Regions from separate parts of the Microbacterium sp. LEMMJ01 genome, predicted to be linked through region 2. Evidence: predicted binding sites of a transcription regulator. Region 2 holds the regulator's gene; the other holds the start of a gene.
What was found. Region 2 encodes LexA, which represses DNA repair genes until DNA is damaged. Its sites were predicted from a motif close to TCGAACANNTGTTCGA; they were not measured.

Region 1 (9,792 bases), on a different contig from region 2:
CCACCGTCGCGATCATCACGAACGTCTCGCTCTTCGGCATCCGCTTCAGCGTCGACGGCCGCACGCTGTGCCAATCGAACGCCCCGATCGCGACCATGATCATCACCGCCACGAGCGCCGCCATCGGAATCGTCCCGACGAAGTCGCCGAACACCACGACCAGCAGGAACAGGAAGATCCCGGCGCAGAACGTCGAGATGCGGGTCCGCGCGCCTGACGCCTTTACGTTGATCATCGTCTGACCGATCACCGCGCACCCGCCCATGCCGCCGAACATTCCGGAGAGCACGTTCGCGACGCCCTGCCCCCACGATTCGCGGGTCTTGTTCGAGTGGGTGTCGGTGATCTCGTCGACGAGCTTCGCGGTGAGCAGCGACTCCATCAGCCCGACGAGCGCGACTCCGAGCGCGAACGGCGCGATGATCGTGAACGTCTCCCACGTCAGCGGAACGTTCGGGATGAACAGCGACGGCAGGCTCCGAGGCAGCTCGCCCTGATCGCCGACCGTCGGCACCGTGATCCCGAAGGCGAGCACGACGCCCGTCACGATGATGACCGACACGAGCGGCGCCGGCACGATCTTGGTGAGCTTCGGCATCACGAGCATCACGACGATGCCGAGCGCCACCAGCGGATACACCAGCCACGGCACGTCGATCAGCTGCGGGAACTGCGAGCTGAACACGAAGATCGCGAGCGCGTTCACGAACCCGACCATCACGCTGCGGGGGATGAATCGCATGAGCTTCGCGACGCCGAGCACTCCGAGGACCACCTGGAAGATCCCGGCGAGGATGACCGTCGCGATGAAGTAGTCGAGCCCGTACGTCGGTGCGACGGGAGCGATCACGAGCGCCACGGCTCCGGTCGCCGCGGTCACCATCGCCGGTCGCCCGCCGAGGAACGCGATCGATACCGCCATGATGAACGACGAGAACAGCCCGACCTTGGGGTCCACGCCGGCGATCACCGAGAACGCGATCGCTTCCGGGATGAGCGCGAGTCCGACGACGAGCCCGGCCAGCACCTCCCGCGTCAGCAGTCGCGGGTTCTTCAGCGCGTCGAGCACCGAGGGGTGGGCGCGATAGCGGGCGCGGTCGTCGACCGTCGTTGCAGACATGGAGCTCCAGGGGAAGGCGCCTCAGAGAGGAGGCAGACGTTCCAGCCTACGACTGATGCACGAGCGCCCACCCGCGCCCCTTCCACCCACCCCGTACATCCGCCAGGATGAACACGACCGCCCCGAGAGGAGCCCCGCATGTCGCTCGCCCCCTCCACCGCCCCGGACACGGCATCCGCCGCGCTCCCCGGCGTCGTGGTCATCGCCGCGATCCGCCGAGTCCTCCTCTGGTCGCTGATCACCGCATTCCTCTACCCCGTGTTCATGACCGCCAGCAAAGGCATCTGCCCCGGCGGCGTCGACGCGAACGGCGGGTTCATCGACTCCGCGGGTCAGCCCGTGGACGAGGCTCCGCAGTGCATCCAGCTCACGCTCGCGCCGAGCCCCCTCGTCTACGTCGCCATCGCCGTCATCCTGCTGCTCGCGCTCGGTCGCGTGATGAAGGCGGCCGACGAGCGCACGGCGCTTCGCACCCTGGAGTGGACCCTGCGCGGAGTCGGGCTGTTCGTCGTGGTCGCGATCGTCGTCTCGCACGTCTGGTTCGCGCTGATCCCGCTCGAGCAGTTCACCAGCGACTCCTGGAGCGTCGTCAGCCCGTTCCCGTTCGGCTCGATCGACGTCGAGGTGACGCCGATGACGACCTCGTGACCGCCTAGTCGCGCCAGTCGATCCCGACGCCGGCGATCCGTCGTCCGGCCTCGTCGGCGGCGACCGGCTCCCCGACGTCCGCCCCGCGCTCGAGCGAGACGGCGGAGTGCACGATGGTGTCGGCGTACACGTGCACGAGGTTGTAGCCCTGCGCGGCGTCCTGTCCGCGGGTGGCGCCGACGGGCTGCGCGAGGTCCTGCCCGTACGCGCTCGACGAGGCGACGGCGACGGGGATCCCGGCGAAGGTGCCGAACGACGGATGGTGCACGTGACCCGACAGGATGCCCCGCACGTCCGACCCCCGCAGCACCGCGGCCAGCGCGTCCTGATCCCGCAGCTCGACCGTCACGGCGAGGTCGAGCACCGTGGGCAGGGGCGGATGGTGGATGAGCAGCAGCGTGCCCTGCGGTGCCGCCGTCGACAGCTCTCCCTCCAGCCACTCCAGCTGCGACGACGGCACCTCCCCCCAATGCGCGCCGGGCACCGTCGAATCGACGACGATGACGCGCATCCCCCCGAACCACCGCACCTCCACGATCGGCTCGTCACCCGCCCCCGCGAGTCCGAGCTCCGATCGCATGGCACGGCGGTCGTCATGGTTGCCGGCCGCCCACACGACCTCGCAGCCGAGCGCATCGGCGGCGGGCGTCACGAGCTCGCGCAGTCGATGGTAAGCGGCGGCATCGCCCCGGTCCGTCAGGTCTCCCGTGAACAGCAGCGCGTCGGGACGGAGTCCCGAGGCGACGAGCCGGTCGAGCATCTCCGCTAGGTTCGCGTCGGCGTCGGCCCCGCTGCCGTACAGCGGCGACCGTTCACCGGGCAGGTGCGTGTCGGAGATGTGCACGAAGGTGTGCGACGGGCGAGGGTGTTCGGTGAGGATCATGTCTCTTCCTGGTCGGCGGACGGAGGCAGGTCGGGGCAGATATCAGACGGCGGCGGCCGTGGAGCCGGGGACGAGCGTTCCCGTGAACGAGCGGCGTACGAGCGTCTCCGGCTCGTCCGCGGTGAGCAGCTGCTGCATGGTCTCGACGGCGGCCGCGGCCACCGCCTCCACGGGGATCCGCAGGGTGGTGAGCCCGAGCAGGTCGGCGCCGGGAAGGATGCCGTCGCACCCGGTCACGCTCACGTCCTCCGGCACGCGGAGCCCGGCCGCGCGGGCGGCGCGCATGACGGCGAGCTGCCGGTAGTCCGAGGCGCACATGACGGCGGTCGCCCCTGCGCGCACGGCGGCGAGGGCCTCGTCGACGCCGTCATCGGGACGCGCGCCGGCCGAGATCATCGTCACGGCGACGCCCGCCGCGGTCAGCACCTCCTGCATCGCGAGCGCGCGGAGGTGCTCGGGGTACGAGGCCTCGGGGCTTCCGGCGAGCACGACGACGGTCCGGTGGCCGAGCGCCACGATGTGCTCCGCGAGCAGACGTCCGTGGCCCTCGTCGTCGTAGTGGGCGGTGTGAATACGGCCCGCCGACTCCACGCGCCCGGCACGGAGGATCGGCACCTGGTCGGCGAACGGCTCGAGCTGCGCCGCGGAGATGCCGCCGGTGGCGACGATGAGTCCGGCAACCCGCATGCCGAGCAGCCGGTGCAGCGCATTCACCTGCTTGGCGCCCTGCTCGTCGGCGCCGATCGTGACGGTCACGAGGTCGAGGCCGCGCTGATGCGCCTCCTCCTGCAACCGGGAGAAGAGGAGACCGTACGCGGGGTTGCTCGCATCGCGAAGCATGAGGCCGACGGTGCCGGTGCGTCCGGCGGCGAGCTCCGCGGCCATCGTGTTGCGCACGTACCCGAGCCGCTCGGCCGCTTCCAGGATGCGCTCCTGCGTCTCCGGCGCGAACCGGCCCTCGCCCTTCAAGGCTCTGGTCGCCGTGGCTCGCGACACCCCGGCCGCCGCGGCGACGTCGCTGATCGTGACCCGCAGGGCGGGAGTCCCAGCATCCGCCCCGCTCATGCGCGCTGCTTCCGTCGGCGGGGCGCTCCGGCGCGCGAACCTCGTCCATACACGAGATACATGGTGACACCCATGATGATCATGAGCAGCACGGTGTAGACGAACGTGATGGGCATCGCGTCGAGGTTGTTCTCGCCGCGCGTGCTCTCCTGGATCGCGACGCCGAGCGGCTTGTACAGCGGGTGGTAGAGGAAGATCGCGGCGTCGTAGTCGTCGAGCAGGCTGTTGAAGTTCAGCGCCGTGATCGCGGCCGCGGTCGGCAGCACGAGCGGGATGAGCACGCGCCGGAACGTGGTCAGCGAGCGCGCTCCGAGGATGCGCGAGGCGTCTTCCAGGGAGTCCGGCACGGACGCGAACCCGGCCTTGAGCAGCCGCAGCGTGAAGGGGATCTTCACGCAGATGTACGCGACGAGCAGCAGGACCGGCGTCCCCGTGAGCACGATGTTGCCCACGAGCGGCTGCGGGGCGTCGAAAGCCATCACAAAGGCCAGCGCGATCAGCACGATCGGCAGGATCCACGGGATGTGCAGCACGTACTCGATGGCCGTGGTGAGCAGGTTGCGGTGCTTCTGCATCATCCGCGCCACGAACAGCAGCCCGCCCACCACGATGACCGCGGCGAGGGCGCTGTAGACGACGCTCACGATGAACGGACGGAGGGCCGCCGCGCTGGAGAACACGGTGATGTAGTTGTCGAGCGTGAAGCTGTCGAGCGTGATGGATCCGGCGAGGATGCTCCGCGCGTCCACGAACGAGAAGATCACGATGAGCACGACCGGGATGAGGTAGATCACCCAGAGGAGGTAGGCGACCACGTGCACGACCGCGTTCGCGAACGGGTTGCGGATCCGCTGCTTCTGGATCGGCGTCGCCACCTTCGCCACCGAGAAGTACACGCCGGACTTCTCGGCGCGGTTCATGATCGCGAGCAGGATGATGGTCGCGACACCGAGCACGATCGCCAGCAGCGCCGCGATGTCACGCGTGATCGGGCTGCGCGACAGGTCGATGATGAGCGGTGCGACGGTCTGGAAGTCCGGCCCGCCGAGCACGAGGGGCGCGGTGAGCGCCCCGAGGCCGATGAGAAAGGTCAGCACGGTGACGGCGAAGAGCATCGGCTTCATGACCGGCAGCACGATGCGACGCAGGATCGTCCAGGTCGAGGCGCCCATGAGCTTCGCCGCCTCGATCGACGCGTAGTCCACCTTGCCGAGCGACGAGGACAGGAACAGCATGTGGTTCGTCGTCGTCGCGAACGTCATCACGAACACGACCGCGAAGTAGCCGGAGAACCAGTCCCGGTTCATGTCCGGCCAGATGTTCACCATCAGATTCGTGATGAAGCCGAATTTCCCGTAGATGAAGTTGTAGCCGGCGGCGAGCACGATGCCGCCGTAGATCAGGGTCGTGGCGTAGCCGAGCCAGAGGAGCTTGGCGCCGCGCACCTGGAAGTACTGCGTCACCAGCACGATGAACACCCCGACGACGTTGACCGTGACGGACAGCGTGATCGCGAGGAGGAAGCTGTTGCCGAGCGTCTTCAGGGCGCGCTCGCTGCCGAGCAGCTTCTCGACGGCGCGGATGCTGAACTGGCCGTCCGGGAAGAAGGTCGCGGCGAGCAGCTCGGCGTTCGGCAGCACGAGGAAGGCGGCGGCGAACCAGACCACGACGATGCCGGTCACCCAGGCGAGCGGCGAGCGGAGCATCGCGCGCACGCTGCCGGGCCGTCCGCGGCGCAGGCGGGGCTTCGTCGCGGTGCCCGCCTCGGCGGCCTCGGTGGTCAGGGCGCCGGGGGCGTCGGTCATGGCCGCGGACGGCGGCGGCACCGGGCGGGAGTCGTTCTGCGGAGCGCTCATGTCACGCCGCCGGGTACTGCAGAATCCACCGCGGGTCGACGTCGATGCGCACGGCGTCGCCGACGTCCCACCGGTGCGCGCTCGCTGCGGCCGGCACGCTCACCCGGAGCGTCCCGTCGGCCGCCGACACCGTGTAGACGCTGTGGCTGCCGTGGTACGTGCGCTCCGCGACGGTGCCGTCGAGCGACGCCGTGCCTCCGGCGGCGGCCGCGGACGGCGACGCGAGGTGCAGCTTCTCCGGCCGCACGTAGCTCTCGGCCGTGGCGTCGAGGCCGGCACCGATCGCGACGAGCTGCGCGGGGCTGAGCCGGTTGTTCTCGCCGATGAACCGGCAGACGAAGGGTGTCGCGCTGCGGTCGTAGATCTCCTCCGGCGTGCCCACCTGCTGCAGCGTCCCGGCGTCGAGCACCGCGATGCGGTCGCTGAGGGTGAGCGCCTCCTCCTGGTCGTGCGTGACGTACACGGTGGTCACGCCGACCTCGTGCTGCAGCTCCTTGAGCTGTTCGCGCAGCTGGACGCGGAGCTTGGCGTCGAGGTTCGACAGCGGCTCGTCCAGGAGCAGGATGCTGGGGGTGAGCGCGAGCGCCCGGGCGATGGCGACGCGCTGCTGCTGGCCGCCGGACAGCTCCGCCACGTTCTTCTCGAGCTGCGACGCGGCGAGCCCGGTGCGGTCGGCGACCTCGTCCACGCGCCGCCGCTGCTCGGCCTTCGACACCTTCTGCACCGAGAGGCCGAACGCGATGTTCTCCCGCACGTTCATGCTCGGGAACAGCGCGTAGTTCTGGAACACCATGCCCACGCCGCGCTTCTCGCTCGGCACGCGGGTCACGTCGCGACCCGCGATGTGGATGCGGCCGCCGGTCGGCTCGATGAACCCCGCGAGCGTGCGCAGGGCGGTGGTCTTGCCGCATCCGGACGGACCCAGGAGGGTGAAGAACTCACCCTCCTGGATCTCCAGATCGAGGTGCGAGACCGCACGGTGGTCGCCGAACACGACCTCGACGTCGTCGAAACGGATCATCGTCTTCTCTCTCTGCCGGTGCGGGACTGCGCGGGTCAGCCGATGTACTCGAGCGTGACCTTCTCGACCCAGGCGCCGAGGTTCTCGCTCACGAAACCGAAGTCGATGTCCTGACGGTCGAGCGTGCCCATGAGCTCGACGACCTCGGGGTTGGCCTTCTCGACCGCGCCCTCGTTCACCGGCATGGCGTTGAACTCCGCGGCGAACTCGCCCTGCACTTCGGCGCTGCCGAACCAGTCGATGAACTCCTGTGCCTTGTCCTCATTGTCCGTGCCGTTGATCTGTGCGATCTGCTCGGTCACGTAGGGGACGCCGTACTCGGGCACGATCATCCCGGTGCTGGTGCCGTACTCCTCGTCGCGGGCGGAGATGCCGCTCGACGGCAGCACGCCGTAGTCCACCTCGTCGCGGGTGATGCGGGCGTAGAGGTCGGTGCCCTCCACGGCAGGGGAGCCGTTGGCGTAGTACGACTTCACCAGGTCCCAGCCCTCGTCGCTCACGCCCAGGTCGCCGTCCTCGTCGAGGTGACGGGTGAGCATGCTGGCGAGCACGAGCTGCGGGGTGGCCTGGCCGAGCGCAGGGTTGACCTCGTAGCGGCCGGCGAACTCCTCGTCGGTGTACAGGTCGTCGGGGTCGGTGGGCGCGTCGCTGATGCGGTTCTCGTCGTAGACCGTGACGATCGCCTGCTCCACGAGCGGCCAGAACGCGCCGTCCTTCGGGTCGCCGGCGTCTGCGGGCACCTCGCCGCTCCAGCTCGGCTCGTAGGCCGTGATGGCCTCTTCGGTCTTGAGCTGCTCGAAGAACATGTTGTTCAGGCCGAACACCACGTCGCCGACGGGGTTGTTCTTCTCCGCGATGATGCGGTTCGTCAGGTCGGCGCCGCCGAGGCCCACGATCTCGATGTCGATACCCGCGTCCGCCGCCTTCTCGGTGATCCACTCACCGCGGCCGTCGCTGTTCGAGTTCGTGTAGACGATGAGGGTGTCGCCGGAGCCGCTGTCGCTGCCGCCGCCGTCCGCGTCTCCATCGCCGCCCGCCGTGCATCCGGTGAGCGCGATCGCCGCCGCGGCCGTCAATCCGATGAGCGCCCAGCGCCTCTGCTGCCTGTCGGCCATGTTCGTCCCTTTCTCGCCTTCGAGGTGTGTCGATGCGACACTACCGGTTCTTGTGGTGAAGGCACAAAGATTGTCTGGTTTCGTGAGCGCGGTCGCGCGTCCGCACTCAAGATAGGCGCGCGGCGTGAACGTGAGGATGCGATGAGGTGAACGGGTGGGGGATGGGTCCCGGACCGGGGTGTGGGATGTCCTGTCGGAGGGTGCGGAATGCCGGTATTGACTCGAACATTTCTTCGAAACTCGCGCCTCGCGGAGATAAAATGAAGCATGTCGAAAATGTCCGGGTTGCGCGAGGCGATGGAGCGTCTCGACGAGGCGTGGGGCTCTGCGAGCTGCGCGCCGGAGCTCTCCCGCGCGCAGCTCGTCGACGTCGCCGACGCGATCGGACTCCTGCAGCGCCGGCTCGATGCATTGCACATCGACGTGGCGGCTGGCATCGCCCGGGAGTCGCGCGCCGAGCTCGGGGCCGACAGCCTGGCGAAGCAACGCGGGTACCGCACGGCGGCGAAGCTCATCGCCGCCGTGACGGGCATCTCGACGGGGGAGGCGCAGCGCCTGGTGAAGGTGGGAGAGGCGACGTCACCGCGGAGCGATCTGCTCGGTGCGCCGCTGCCCGCGCGGTACCCGCTCCTCCGGGAAGCGCTCGCGTCGGGTGCCCTCGGAGCGCCGGCGGCTGGTCTCCTCGTCGCCCTGCTGGATCGCTGTCGCGTGGCCGCCGGGGTGGAGCGCATCGCCGAGGCGGAGCGCGTGCTGGCCGCCACAGCCGAGGGGCTCGAGCTCGATGCGGTGCGCAAACTCGTCCTCCGCGCCGAAGCGTGGCTCGACCCCGACGGCGTGGCGCCGCGGGCGGAGGAGCAGCGCGCTCGGCGCGGACTGCGCATCTTCGAACGGGACGGCATGGTGCACCTGCACGCGCAGCTCGATGCCGAGACCGCGGCGCCGGTCGTCACCGCGATCCGCGGGCACGTGTCCGCCGTGTTCGCCGCCCGCCTCGACGCCCCTGATGCGGGGTCGCCGGACGCCGACCGGCGCTCGGTCGCGATGATCCAGGCCGATGCGCTGGCCCTCTTCTGCGGGCATGTGCTCGGGTGCGAGGGTGATCGGGTGCCGCTCGCGGGGGCGACGGTGGTCGTCCGGGTATCGCTGGACGATCTGCAGGCGGGAGCCGGGTCGGCGACGATCGACGGGCTCGACCAGGTGATCGACATCGGCGCCGCGCGGCGGATGGCGGCCAGCGGCGGCGTCATCCCCTGCGTGCTCGGCGGGGCGAGCGAGGTTCTGGACTGGGGTCGCGAGAAGCGCCTCTTCACCCGAGCCCAACGCCTGGCACTGGCCGAACGGGACGGCGGGTGCGCGATGTGCGGGCTTCCCCCGGGGATGACGAAGGCTCACCACCTCCGCTGGTGGCAGCGCGACCGAGGTCCGACCGATCTCTCGAACGGGATCCTGCTCTGCGAGACCTGTCACCACCGCATCCACGACAACGGGTGGGAGATCGTCATCGAGGGTTCCGGTGTGGCCGGCCGGCCCTGGTTCCTTCCGCCGCGGTGGGTCGACCCGCAGCGCACACCACGGCTGGGCGGACGGGCGCGCTTCGATGTCGCGGCCTGAGTGCGGTGCGCAGGCACGCGAGTTCGGGCGCGGGGCGTTGTGGGGCTGTCAGCGGCGGAGGCGGGAGCGCACGCGTCGCGCGGTGCGTGCCAGGGCGTCACGCCAGGCGCCTCTGGGCCATTCCCGGTGCAGGCGCAGGCTGCCGTCGTCGTTCCGCACGAGTTCGACCCGCCGGCCCGCGAGAAGGGGCGAGCGGCCGAGGTGTGCGACCACGTCCGGGGCGGCCGTCAGCGGCGCCGTGAACACCCAGCCGGCCACGCGGACCGCGACCGATAGATCGGCGTCGCGCGCACCGTCCTCGCGGAACACCTTCATGGGGTCCACGGCGATGGGAACCGCGTCGAGGCGCTTCGGTCGGCGCCCGCCGACCTTGCGCTCCGAACCCGCGGTGGACTCCGCGGCCTCGCCCGGCTGCGGGGTGTCCTGCGCGACCACGTCGACCCGGTCGGCACGGCGCTCCTTGCGGGCGTCCA
Region 2 (9,792 bases):
CGGCTTCGTCACGCGTCCCGTGGTCGTCGGACCGGTCACGCTGCTGGCGCTCGCGAAGGCGTCGGACGACGCGCCGGAGGGCTTCGAGCCGCTCTCGCGGCTGGAGGACGTCCTGCCGGTCTACGTCGATCTGCTCGCCCGTCTGCGCGCCGCGGGCGCCGAGTGGGTGCAGCTCGACGAGCCAGCCCTCGTGAGCGAGTCCCTGCCGGCCACGACCGCACAGCTCGCCTCCGCCGCGGAGCGCGCGCTCGCGGTGCTCGGGAACGCCGAAGAGCGTCCCTCGATCCTCGTCGCGGCCCCGTACGCGAGCCTCGGCGCGACGTTCGCGACCGTGGCCGCCGCCCCCGTCGAGGCCATCGCCGTGGATCTCGTGCGCGGCACCGTGCCCGACGCGGTGCCGGGCCTCGAGGGCAAGACCCTCGTCGGCGGTGTGATCGACGGTCACAACATCTGGCGCGGCGACCTCTCCGCGGCGTTCGACTCTCTGGAGGCGCTCCGCGCGCTCGGGGCCCCGGTAGCGGCATCGACCTCGACCTCGCTGCTGCACGTGCCGCACGACGTGGAGGACGAGACGGCGCTGGACGCGCGCCTGGTGTCCTGGCTCGCCTTCGCGGATCAGAAGGTGCAGCAGATCGTGACCCTCGCCCGCGGCCTGTCCGAAGGGCGCACGGCGATCGGGGCCGAGCTGGACGCCGCGACTGCTGCGCTGCAGGACCGCCTGACCGCTCCCGGTGTGCGCGACGGTGCGGTGCGTTCCCGTGCGCTGAGCGACGCCGACTTCGCCCGTGCCCCGTACCAGGAGCGGGAGGAGGCGCAGAACGCCCTCGGCCTGCCGGCGCTGCCCCTGACGACGATCGGCTCCTTCCCGCAGACCGGCGACATCCGCCGCGCCCGCGCCCAGTTCCTCCGCGGCGAGATCCCCGAGGACGACTACGAGGAGTTCCTGCGCCGTGAGGTCGCCGCGGTCGTCTCCCTGCAGGAGGACCTCGGTCTCGACGTCCTCGTGCACGGTGAGCCGGAGCGCAACGACATGGTGCAGTACTTCGCGGAGAACCTCGACGGCTTCGCGGTCACGCAGCACGGATGGGTGCAGTCGTACGGCTCGCGAGCCACGCGCCCATCGATCCTCTGGGGAGACGTCTCGCGTCCCGCGCCCATCACGGTCGGCTGGTCGGCGTACGCGCAGTCGCTCACGGCGAAGCACATGAAGGGGATGCTCACGGGCCCCGTCACGATCCTCGCGTGGTCCTTCGTCCGCGACGACCAGCCGCTGGGGGAGACGGCGAACCAGGTGGCGCTCGCGCTCCGCGATGAGATCGCCGACCTGGAGGCCGCGGGCATCCAGGTGATCCAGGTCGACGAGCCGGCGCTCCGGGAGCTGCTCCCGCTGAAGCAGGCCGACCAGCCGGCGTACCTCGACTGGTCCGTCGCCTCGTTCCGTCTGGCCACGGGCGGCGCTGCGGCGGCGACCCAGGTGCACACCCACCTCTGTTACTCGGAGTTCGGCGTCGTGATCGACGCGATCCGTGCGCTCGACGCGGACGTCACGTCCATCGAGGCGGCCCGGAGCCGCATGGAGGTCGTCGCGGACATCGCCGAGGTGGGCTTCGACCACGGCATCGGCCCCGGCGTGTACGACATCCACTCGCCGCGCGTGCCCACCGTGGAGGAGGTCGAGTCCCTGCTGCGGCGTGCGGTGGAGGAGATCCCCCTCCGTCAGCTCTGGGTGAACCCGGACTGCGGTCTGAAGACCCGCGGATACGCCGAGACCACGGCGTCGCTGCGGAACATCGTCGAGGCCACGCGGCGCGTGCGCGAAGACGTGGTGGTCACCGCCTGACGCGGTCGTCCCCGGACACACGAAGGCCCTCCCGGTGCGCCCGGGAGGGCCTTCGTTCTCGTCTCACCGACGATGCGGTGACTCAGACGGCGCGCATGACCGCGACGACCTTGCCGAGCACGACCGCCTCGTCGCCCAGGATCGGCTCGAACGCGGAGTTGCGGGGGAGCAGCCACGTGTGGCCGTCGCGACGCCGGAGCACCTTGACGGTGGCCTCGCCGTCGAGCATGGCGGCCACGATCTCGCCGTTCTCCGCCGTGTTCTGCGAGCGCACGACGACCCAGTCGCCGTCGCAGATGGCGGCGTCGATCATCGACTCCCCGGAGACCTTGAGCATGAACAGGTCGCCCTTGCCGACGAGCTGCCGGGGGAGCGGGAAGATCTCCTCGACCTGCTGGTCCGCCGTGATCGGCACGCCCGCGGCGATACGCCCCACCAGCGGGACCAGGGCGGCATCGCCCACGGGGGTCGCCACGTCCGCCGGGTTCTCCGCGCCCGTGCCGGGAAGGTCGATGAGGACCTCCATGGCACGCGTCTTGCCCGGGTCGCGACGCAGGTAGCCGCTGAGCTCGAGCTGACCGAGCTGGTGGGTGACGCTGGACAGCGACTTGAGCCCGACGGCGTCGCCGATCTCGCGCATGCTCGGCGGATAGCCGTTCTGCGCGATCGAGGCCTGGATGACCTCGAGGATCGCCATCTGCTTCGGGCTGAGGCTCTTGCGACGGCGGGTGCGCGGCGCCTCGGACTCGAGGGCTGAGGTGTCGCTCATGGTGCTCCTTCACTGCGTGATCCGACGTGCCGCTTCGAATGTCGGTGGCCCGTGGTGGGGTGTCCTTATCGAAACCGTATCCGAGAAAAGCGCCGATCTGGAAGATCTGTTCGAGCGTGTCGGCTGATTCGCGGGGCGTGGTTTCGAAGACAGCTTGACAGATATTCGAACTCGAAGATATCTTCGGAACGTAGCTTCGCATCCACGGCTCCCGGCCGAGGCGCGGATGCGAAAGCTACGCCAACCTCCCCGGGCTCCGGCACCGGGACAGTAAGGAGCAGACATGAGCAGCATCAGCCTCAGCACCGCGACCGCCCTCCCGGCATCGGCCCGTCCGGCCACCCGGCTGCGGATCACGGCACGCGGCCGTCGCACTCTGCTCGCGCTCGCGTCCGTCCCGCTCGTGGCGGGCATCGCCTTCGCCGCCCTCAGCGGAGGCAGCGCGACCGCCTCCGGCGCGGATGCGCCGGCCGTCTCCGTCGAGACCGTCACGGTCATGCCCGGCGACACCCTATGGTCGATCGCGAGCAGCATCGCTCCCGAGGCCGACCCGCGGGATGTCATCGGTGAGATCACCCGCATGAACCTGCTGCGCGGCGGGGAGCTCCAGGTCGGCCAGGAGCTCGCACTGCCGGCGCGGTACACCGACTGACGCCGAGTCCTCCCGGCCGAATCGTCACGATGACCTCGGCTCTCCCTGCTCCTCTTAAGATGGGAAGGGTGACCTTCTCCCTCAACGATCTCCCGCTCCGCGACGATCTGCGCGGACTCACCCCGTACGGAGCGCCGCAGGCCCCGCTGCCGGTGGCGCTGAACGTCAACGAGAACACGCATCCGGTTCCCGACGAGGTCGCGAGCGACATCCTCGATGACATCGCCGTGGCGATCCGAGACGTGAACCGGTACCCGGACCGCGAGTTCACGACGCTGCGGGAGGCGTTCGCCGACTACCTGGGTCACGGCCTCACGCCGGAGCAGATCTGGGCGGGCAACGGGTCCAACGAGGTGCTGCAGCACATCTTCCAGGCGTTCGGCGGGCCGGGACGCACGGCCTTCGGATTCGCGCCCACGTACTCCATGTACCCGCTCATCGCGAAGGGGACGGGCGCGTCCTGGATCGCGGGCACCCGTCAGCCCGACTACACGGTCACCCCGGAGGAGGCGGCGCAGCAGGTGCGCGCGGCCGACCCCGACATCGTGATCCTCTGCTCGCCGAACAACCCGACCGGCACCCCGCTGGGGCTCGACGTCGTGGAGGCCGTCTACGAGGCGGCCCGCGGCGTCGTGATCGTCGACGAGGCCTACCAGGAGTTCGCGCCACGGGATGCGGCGTCGGCCCTCACCCTCCTGGAAGGACGGCCGCGCCTCGCCGTCTCCCGAACGATGAGCAAGGCCTTCGCCTTCGCCGGCGCCCGCGTCGGCTACCTCGCGGCCGACCCGGCGTTCATCGACGCGCTCCGGCTCGTGCGACTGCCGTACCACCTCAGCGCTCTGACGCAGGCCGCCGCGGTCGCCGCCCTCCGCAACGCCGACGTCATGCTCGGCATGGTGCAGGAGATCGTGGAGCAGCGGGACCGCATCACGGCGACGCTCGAAGCCCTCGGGTACACCCCGCACCTCTCGTGGTCCAACTTCGTGCTGTTCGGCGGCGTCGCGGATCCGCAGGCGACGTGGCAGCAGCTGTACGACCGCGGTGTGCTCGTCCGCGACGTCGGCATCCCCGGCCACCTGCGGGTGAGCGCCGGCACGGAGGCGGAGACGACGGCGTTCCTGGACGCCCTGGCCTCGATAGGATCGGCATCATGACCATCCCCGCGCCCACCGCACGCACCGCGAGCCGCGTGCGCAGCACGTCGGAGTCCACCGTCGAGGTCGAGCTGAACCTCGACGGCACCGGTGCGAGCCGTATCGACACCTCGGTGCCGTTCTTCGACCACATGCTCACGGCGTTCGCCAAGCACTCGCTGACGGATCTCACCGTGCGGGCCTCCGGGGACACCCACATCGACGCGCACCACACCGTGGAGGACGTCTCGATCGTGCTCGGCCAGGCGATCCTGGCCGCCCTCGGAGACAAGTCCGGCATCTCCCGGTACGGCGACGCCCTCGTCCCCCTGGACGAGGCGCTCGCGCAGGCGGTCGTCGACATCTCCGGCCGCCCCTACTTCGTGCACGAGGGGGAGCCCGCGGGCTTCGAGCACCACCTGATCGGCGGGCACTTCACGGGATCCCTCGTGCGGCACGTCTTCGAGGCCATCACCTTCAACGCCGCGCTGACCGTGCACGTGCGGGTGCTGAGCGGGCGCGACCCGCACCACATCGCCGAGGCCGAGTTCAAGGCGTTCGCGCGAGCGTTCCGCCAGGCGAAGGCCCTGGATCCTCTCGTCGACGGCATCCCGTCGACCAAGGGGGCGCTGTGAGCGCCGCGCCGCGGGTCGCCGTCTTCGACTACGAGTCCGGGAACGTCCACTCCGCTGTGAAGGCGCTCGTCGCCGCGGGAGCCGATGCCGTGCTGACCCGCGACCGCACCGAGGCGCTGGAGGCCGACGGGTTCGTCGTGCCCGGTGTCGGCGCCTTCCAGGCTGTGCGGGACGCCCTGCACGCCCACGGCGGCGACGAGATCATCGGCCGTCGTCTCGCGGGGGGCCGACCGGTACTCGGCATCTGCGTCGGCATGCAGGTGCTGTTCGAGCACGGCGTCGAGCGGGGGCACGACACCGCGGGCCTCGGCGAGTGGCCGGGTGCTGTGACGGAGCTCGACGCCCCGGTCCTGCCGCACATGGGCTGGAACACGGTGGAGCCGGGGGAGGACACCGTCCTGTTCCGCGGCATCGAGCAGGAGCGCTTCTACTTCGTGCACTCCTATGCCGCGCAGTCCTGGGAGCTGGACGTGATCCCGCCGTTCCCGCAGCCCGTGCTCACGTGGGCGACCTACGGCGGCCCCTTCCTCGCGGCCGTCGAGAACGGCCCGCTCTCGGCGACGCAGTTCCACCCGGAGAAGTCCGGGGACGCCGGCATCCAGCTGCTCCGGAACTGGGTGCAGAGCCTCTGACCCCCAGCCGCGTCGGCGCCCGGCGTCACGCGGTTTGTCCCGCGCCCCCCGGCGGACTACCCTCGTCTCTCGTGCCCGCTCGGGCCGCAGACCCACCCGAACCAAGGACCCCATGAACGACTTCGCGCAGTCCCCCTCGCTCACGCTCCTTCCCGCGGTCGATGTCGCCGGCGGCAAGGCGGTCCGTCTCACGCAGGGGGAGGCCGGGACCGAGACGAGCTACGGCGACCCGCTCGACGCGGCAGGGGAGTGGGTGTCGCAGGGGGCCTCCTGGATCCACCTCGTCGACCTCGACGCGGCGTTCGGACGCGGCAGCAACGCGCCGATCCTGCGCAAGGTCATCAAGCAGTTCAAGAACGTCAACGTCGAGCTCTCCGGCGGCATCCGGGACGATGCGAGCCTGGAGGCCGCTCTGGAGAGCGGCGCCGCCCGCATCAACCTCGGCACCGCCGCTCTGGAGAACCCCGAGTGGGCGGCCGACGTGATCAGCCGCTTCGGCGAGGCGATCGCCGTCGGCCTCGACGTCCGCGGCACGACCCTCGCGGCGCGCGGCTGGACGAAGGAGGGCGGCGACCTGTGGGAGGTGCTCGAGCGCCTCGAGGACGCCGGCTGCAGCCGTTACGTCGTCACCGACGTGACCAAGGACGGCACGCTGCGCGGCCCGAACCTGGAACTCCTGCGCGAGGTGACCTCGCGCACGCCGAAGCCGGTCGTCGCGTCCGGCGGCATCTCGAACCTCGACGACATCGCCGCGCTGCGCGACCTCGTGCCCCTGGGCGTCGAGGGCGCCATCGTCGGGAAGGCTCTGTACGCGGGCGCCTTCACGCTCGCGGAGGCCCTGGATGTCGCCGGAGACTGATCCGCACGCCTGCGATCCGGAGTCGCACAACCGGGCCGATTCCGCCGGCGTCCCCTGGGAGGGGCGCAGCTTCGAGTCGAATCCGCACGCGGCCGACGACGGCTCGGCGGACCCCGCTCTGCTCGCCGCGCTGCACCGCTTCCGTGCGGGCGAGGGGAGTCAGGCCGAGGTCGTCGACGCGTTCCGCTCCGCCCGGGTGCTCGTGCCCCTGATAGCGGAGAAGGGCGAGGAGGGCGTGGCGCCCAGCGGTCTCGCGGTGGACAAGACGCAGGAGCTCTCGATCGTCACCGTGGCCGCACCGGACGGGCGCCGCGTCCAGCCGGTGTTCTCCTCGGTCGAGACGATGCAGCGCTGGGACCCGTCGGCGCGTCCCATCCCGGTCGAGGCCGTCCGTGCGGCCCTGGCCGCGTCGTCGGAGGACACCGATCTCATCGTGCTGGACCCCACGTCCGACACCGAGTTCGTGATCCGCCGCCCCGCCGTCTGGGCCGTGGCGCAGGGACACGCGTGGGAGCCGAGCTACCTCTCTCCCGAGGTCGTCACCGCCCTCCGGGAGAGCATCGCCCACGAGCTCGCCGTGATCGACGTCTCCGTCGCGCCGGGTGACCCGGACGCGCGCCTCCGCGGACCGGAGCTCATCGTGGTCCTGGAGCTCGTCGACGGGTTGGAGCGAGAGGTCCTGGATGCCGTTCTCGCACGGCTCGCTCAGCGCTGGGCGGCGGACGACCGGATCGCCGTCCTCGCCGACTCGCTGACGGTCAAGCTCCGCCGCAGCATCTGAGGCGGAGCGTCGGCCGGGTCAGGTGACCGGGCCGGTCCACTTCTCGCCCGGCCCCTTGCCGATCGGGTCGGGGATCGTCGAGGCCTCGCGGAAGGCGAGCTGCAGCGACCGGAGGCCGTCTCGCAGCGACCGGGCGTGCATGTCGCTGATCTCCGGGGCGCCGGCGGTGATGAGCCCCGCGAGGGCATTGATGAGCTTGCGCGCCTCGTCCAGGTCGAGCTGGGCCGCGGCGTCCGGGTCGTCCGCGAGGCCGAGCTTCACGGCCGCCGCGCTCATGAGGTGCACGGCGGCGGTGGTGATCACCTCGACGGCCGGGACGTCGGCGATGTCACGGACGGCCGAGGAGGCTGCCTCCTCCTGCCGAGCCCATCGCTCCTCGCGCTCGCGGGCCGCCTCGTCCGATGCCTGGTTCGTCACTTCGCCTTGCTTTCTGTTAGACTTTGGCGGGCTCCGGAGCGTCGTGCTCCGGAACGAAAGAGGATTCACTTCCCACCCGCGCTTGCCGTTCCAGGCTACCGGGTCTTGCACTCCGCCGGCTCCGCTCGTCACGAGAGGACCGGTAGACAGGGTGCGGAGCCGGCGTCTGAGAGCCGGTGGGTGGGGGACGACTCCGATTTCGCCCGGGATGCAGACAGCATCGCGGTGGCCGAATCACATCGTCTAAGGAGCTCCGCATCAGCGATCCCCGTACCAATGAGCGCATCCGCGTCCCCGAGGTCCGCCTCGTCGGCCCCGCGGGTGAGCAGATCGGCGTTGTCCGCATCGAGGCAGCGCTGCGTCTCGCCCAGGAAGCCGATCTCGACCTCGTCGAGGTCGCCCCGAACTCGAAGCCGCCCGTCGTCAAGATCATGGACTACGGCAAGTTCAAGTACGAGGCCGCGCAGAAGGAAAAGGAAGCGCGTCGCAACCAGGCGAACACGATCCTCAAGGAAGTCCGCTTCCGTCTGAAGATCGAGGCGCACGACTACACGACGAAGCTCAAGCGCGCCGAGGGCTTCCTCAAGGCCGGCGACAAGGTCAAGGCCATGATCCTCTTCCGCGGTCGCGAGCAGTCGCGCCCGGAGCAGGGTGTCCGTCTGCTGCGCAAGTTCGCCGAGGACGTCGCCGAGTTCGGCACGGTCGAGTCGAACCCGACCATCGACGGCCGCAACATGGTGATGGTCGTCGCGCCGCACAAGAGCAAGTCCGAGGCGAAGCAGGAGCAGAACGCCGTGCGCGCCGCGAACAAGCAGGCCGCGCGCGACGCGAAGAACGACGCGGACGCCTCCGCGGACGCCAAGGCGGAGTAGGTCCGCCCCCAGAACTCCCGCACCGCGGGTTGACACCGTCGCCTGAGAAGGCGCCATACGAAGGAAGAGAAGATGCCGAAGCAGAAGACCCACTCGGGTGCTAAGAAGCGCTTCAAGATCACCGGCAGCGGCAAGCTGAAGAAGCAGCAGGCCGGGATGCGCCACAACCTCGAGCACAAGTCGAGCCGTCGCACCCGTCGTCTGAACCAGGACCAGGTGCTCGCGAAGGCGGACTTCAAGGTCGCGAAGAAGCTTCTCGGTCGCTGACGCGCCCGATCGCAGGATAGGAACACAGGAAAATGGCAAGAGTCAAGCGGGCGGTCAACGCCCACAAGAAGCGTCGGGTCATCCTCGAGCGCGCCTCCGGCTACCGCGGTCAGCGTTCGCGCCTCTACCGGAAGGCCAAGGAGCAGGTCATCCACTCCCTGGTCTACTCGTACCGGGACCGCCGCAAGCGCAAGGGCGACTTCCGTCGTCTGTGGATCCAGCGCATCAACGCTGCGGCCCGCCAGAACGGCATGACGTACAACCGCTTCATCCAGGGGCTGGGCCTCGCGGGTGTCACGGTCGACCGTCGCATGCTCGCCGACCTCGCGGTGAACGACGCCGCGACGTTCGCGACGCTGGTCGAGACGGCGAAGAAGGCTCTGCCTTCCGACGTCAACGCGCCCAAGTCGGCGGCGTAAGCATCTCGCTTCCGAACGGGCGTCTTCCTCCGGGAAGGCGCCCGTTCCGCGTATCCGGACGGTGTCGGGCTGACCGTAGACTGAGTTCGTGCTGGAGAACCCCCGTTCCCCCCGAGTCCGTGCCGTCGCCAAGCTGACCAAGCGCAGCGCCCGCACCGAGACCGGTCTTTTCCTGCTGGAAGGTCCGCAGTCCGTCCGCGAGGCGCTGACGTACCGCCCGGAGGCGATCGTCGAGCTCTTCGCGACTCCGCACGGCTGGGAGAAGCACGCGGACATCCGCGCGAAGGCGGCGGACGCCGACGTCGAGGTCGAGTACGTGAGCGAGGACGTGCTCAACGCGATGGCCGACACGGTGACGCCCCAGGGACTCGTCGCGGTGGTCCGCCAGACGCCGACCTCGGTCCGCGAGATCTTCGACGGCACGCCGCGCCTCATCGCGATCTGCGAGGAGGTGCGCGACCCCGGCAACCTGGGCACGATCATCCGCGCGGCGGACGCGGCGGGCGCCGACGCGGT

Region 1: the regulator LexA is predicted to act here: its motif matches at 7,930-7,945, upstream of B7W94_RS03880 (HNH endonuclease signature motif containing protein).

What each region holds. Positions count from the first base shown of each region.
Region 1 is NZ_NCTV01000017.1:288,110-297,901, forward strand. Features, by position in the region: gene B7W94_RS03845 (SulP family inorganic anion transporter) at 1-1,120, opposite strand, end outside; gene B7W94_RS03850 (hypothetical protein) at 1,259-1,768, shown strand; gene B7W94_RS03855 (metallophosphoesterase) at 1,773-2,651, opposite strand; gene B7W94_RS03860 (LacI family DNA-binding transcriptional regulator) at 2,694-3,716, opposite strand; gene B7W94_RS03865 (ABC transporter permease) at 3,713-5,422, opposite strand; gene B7W94_RS03870 (ABC transporter ATP-binding protein) at 5,574-6,593, opposite strand; gene B7W94_RS03875 (extracellular solute-binding protein) at 6,629-7,708, opposite strand; gene B7W94_RS03880 (HNH endonuclease signature motif containing protein) at 7,976-9,319, shown strand; gene B7W94_RS03885 (glycosyltransferase family 2 protein) at 9,368-9,792, opposite strand, start outside.
Region 2 is NZ_NCTV01000007.1:29,942-39,733, forward strand. Features, by position in the region: gene metE (5-methyltetrahydropteroyltriglutamate--homocysteine S-methyltransferase) at 1-1,840, shown strand, start outside; gene lexA (transcriptional repressor LexA) at 1,923-2,609, opposite strand; gene B7W94_RS00315 (LysM peptidoglycan-binding domain-containing protein) at 2,893-3,261, shown strand; gene B7W94_RS00320 (histidinol-phosphate transaminase) at 3,321-4,415, shown strand; gene hisB (imidazoleglycerol-phosphate dehydratase HisB) at 4,412-5,029, shown strand; gene hisH (imidazole glycerol phosphate synthase subunit HisH) at 5,026-5,661, shown strand; gene priA (bifunctional 1-(5-phosphoribosyl)-5-((5-phosphoribosylamino)methylideneamino)imidazole-4-carboxamide isomerase/phosphoribosylanthranilate isomerase PriA) at 5,774-6,520, shown strand; gene B7W94_RS00340 (SseB family protein) at 6,504-7,301, shown strand; gene B7W94_RS00345 (DUF1844 domain-containing protein) at 7,320-7,718, opposite strand; gene infC (translation initiation factor IF-3) at 7,976-8,590, shown strand; gene rpmI (50S ribosomal protein L35) at 8,663-8,857, shown strand; gene rplT (50S ribosomal protein L20) at 8,890-9,276, shown strand; gene B7W94_RS00365 (TrmH family RNA methyltransferase) at 9,365-9,792, shown strand, end outside.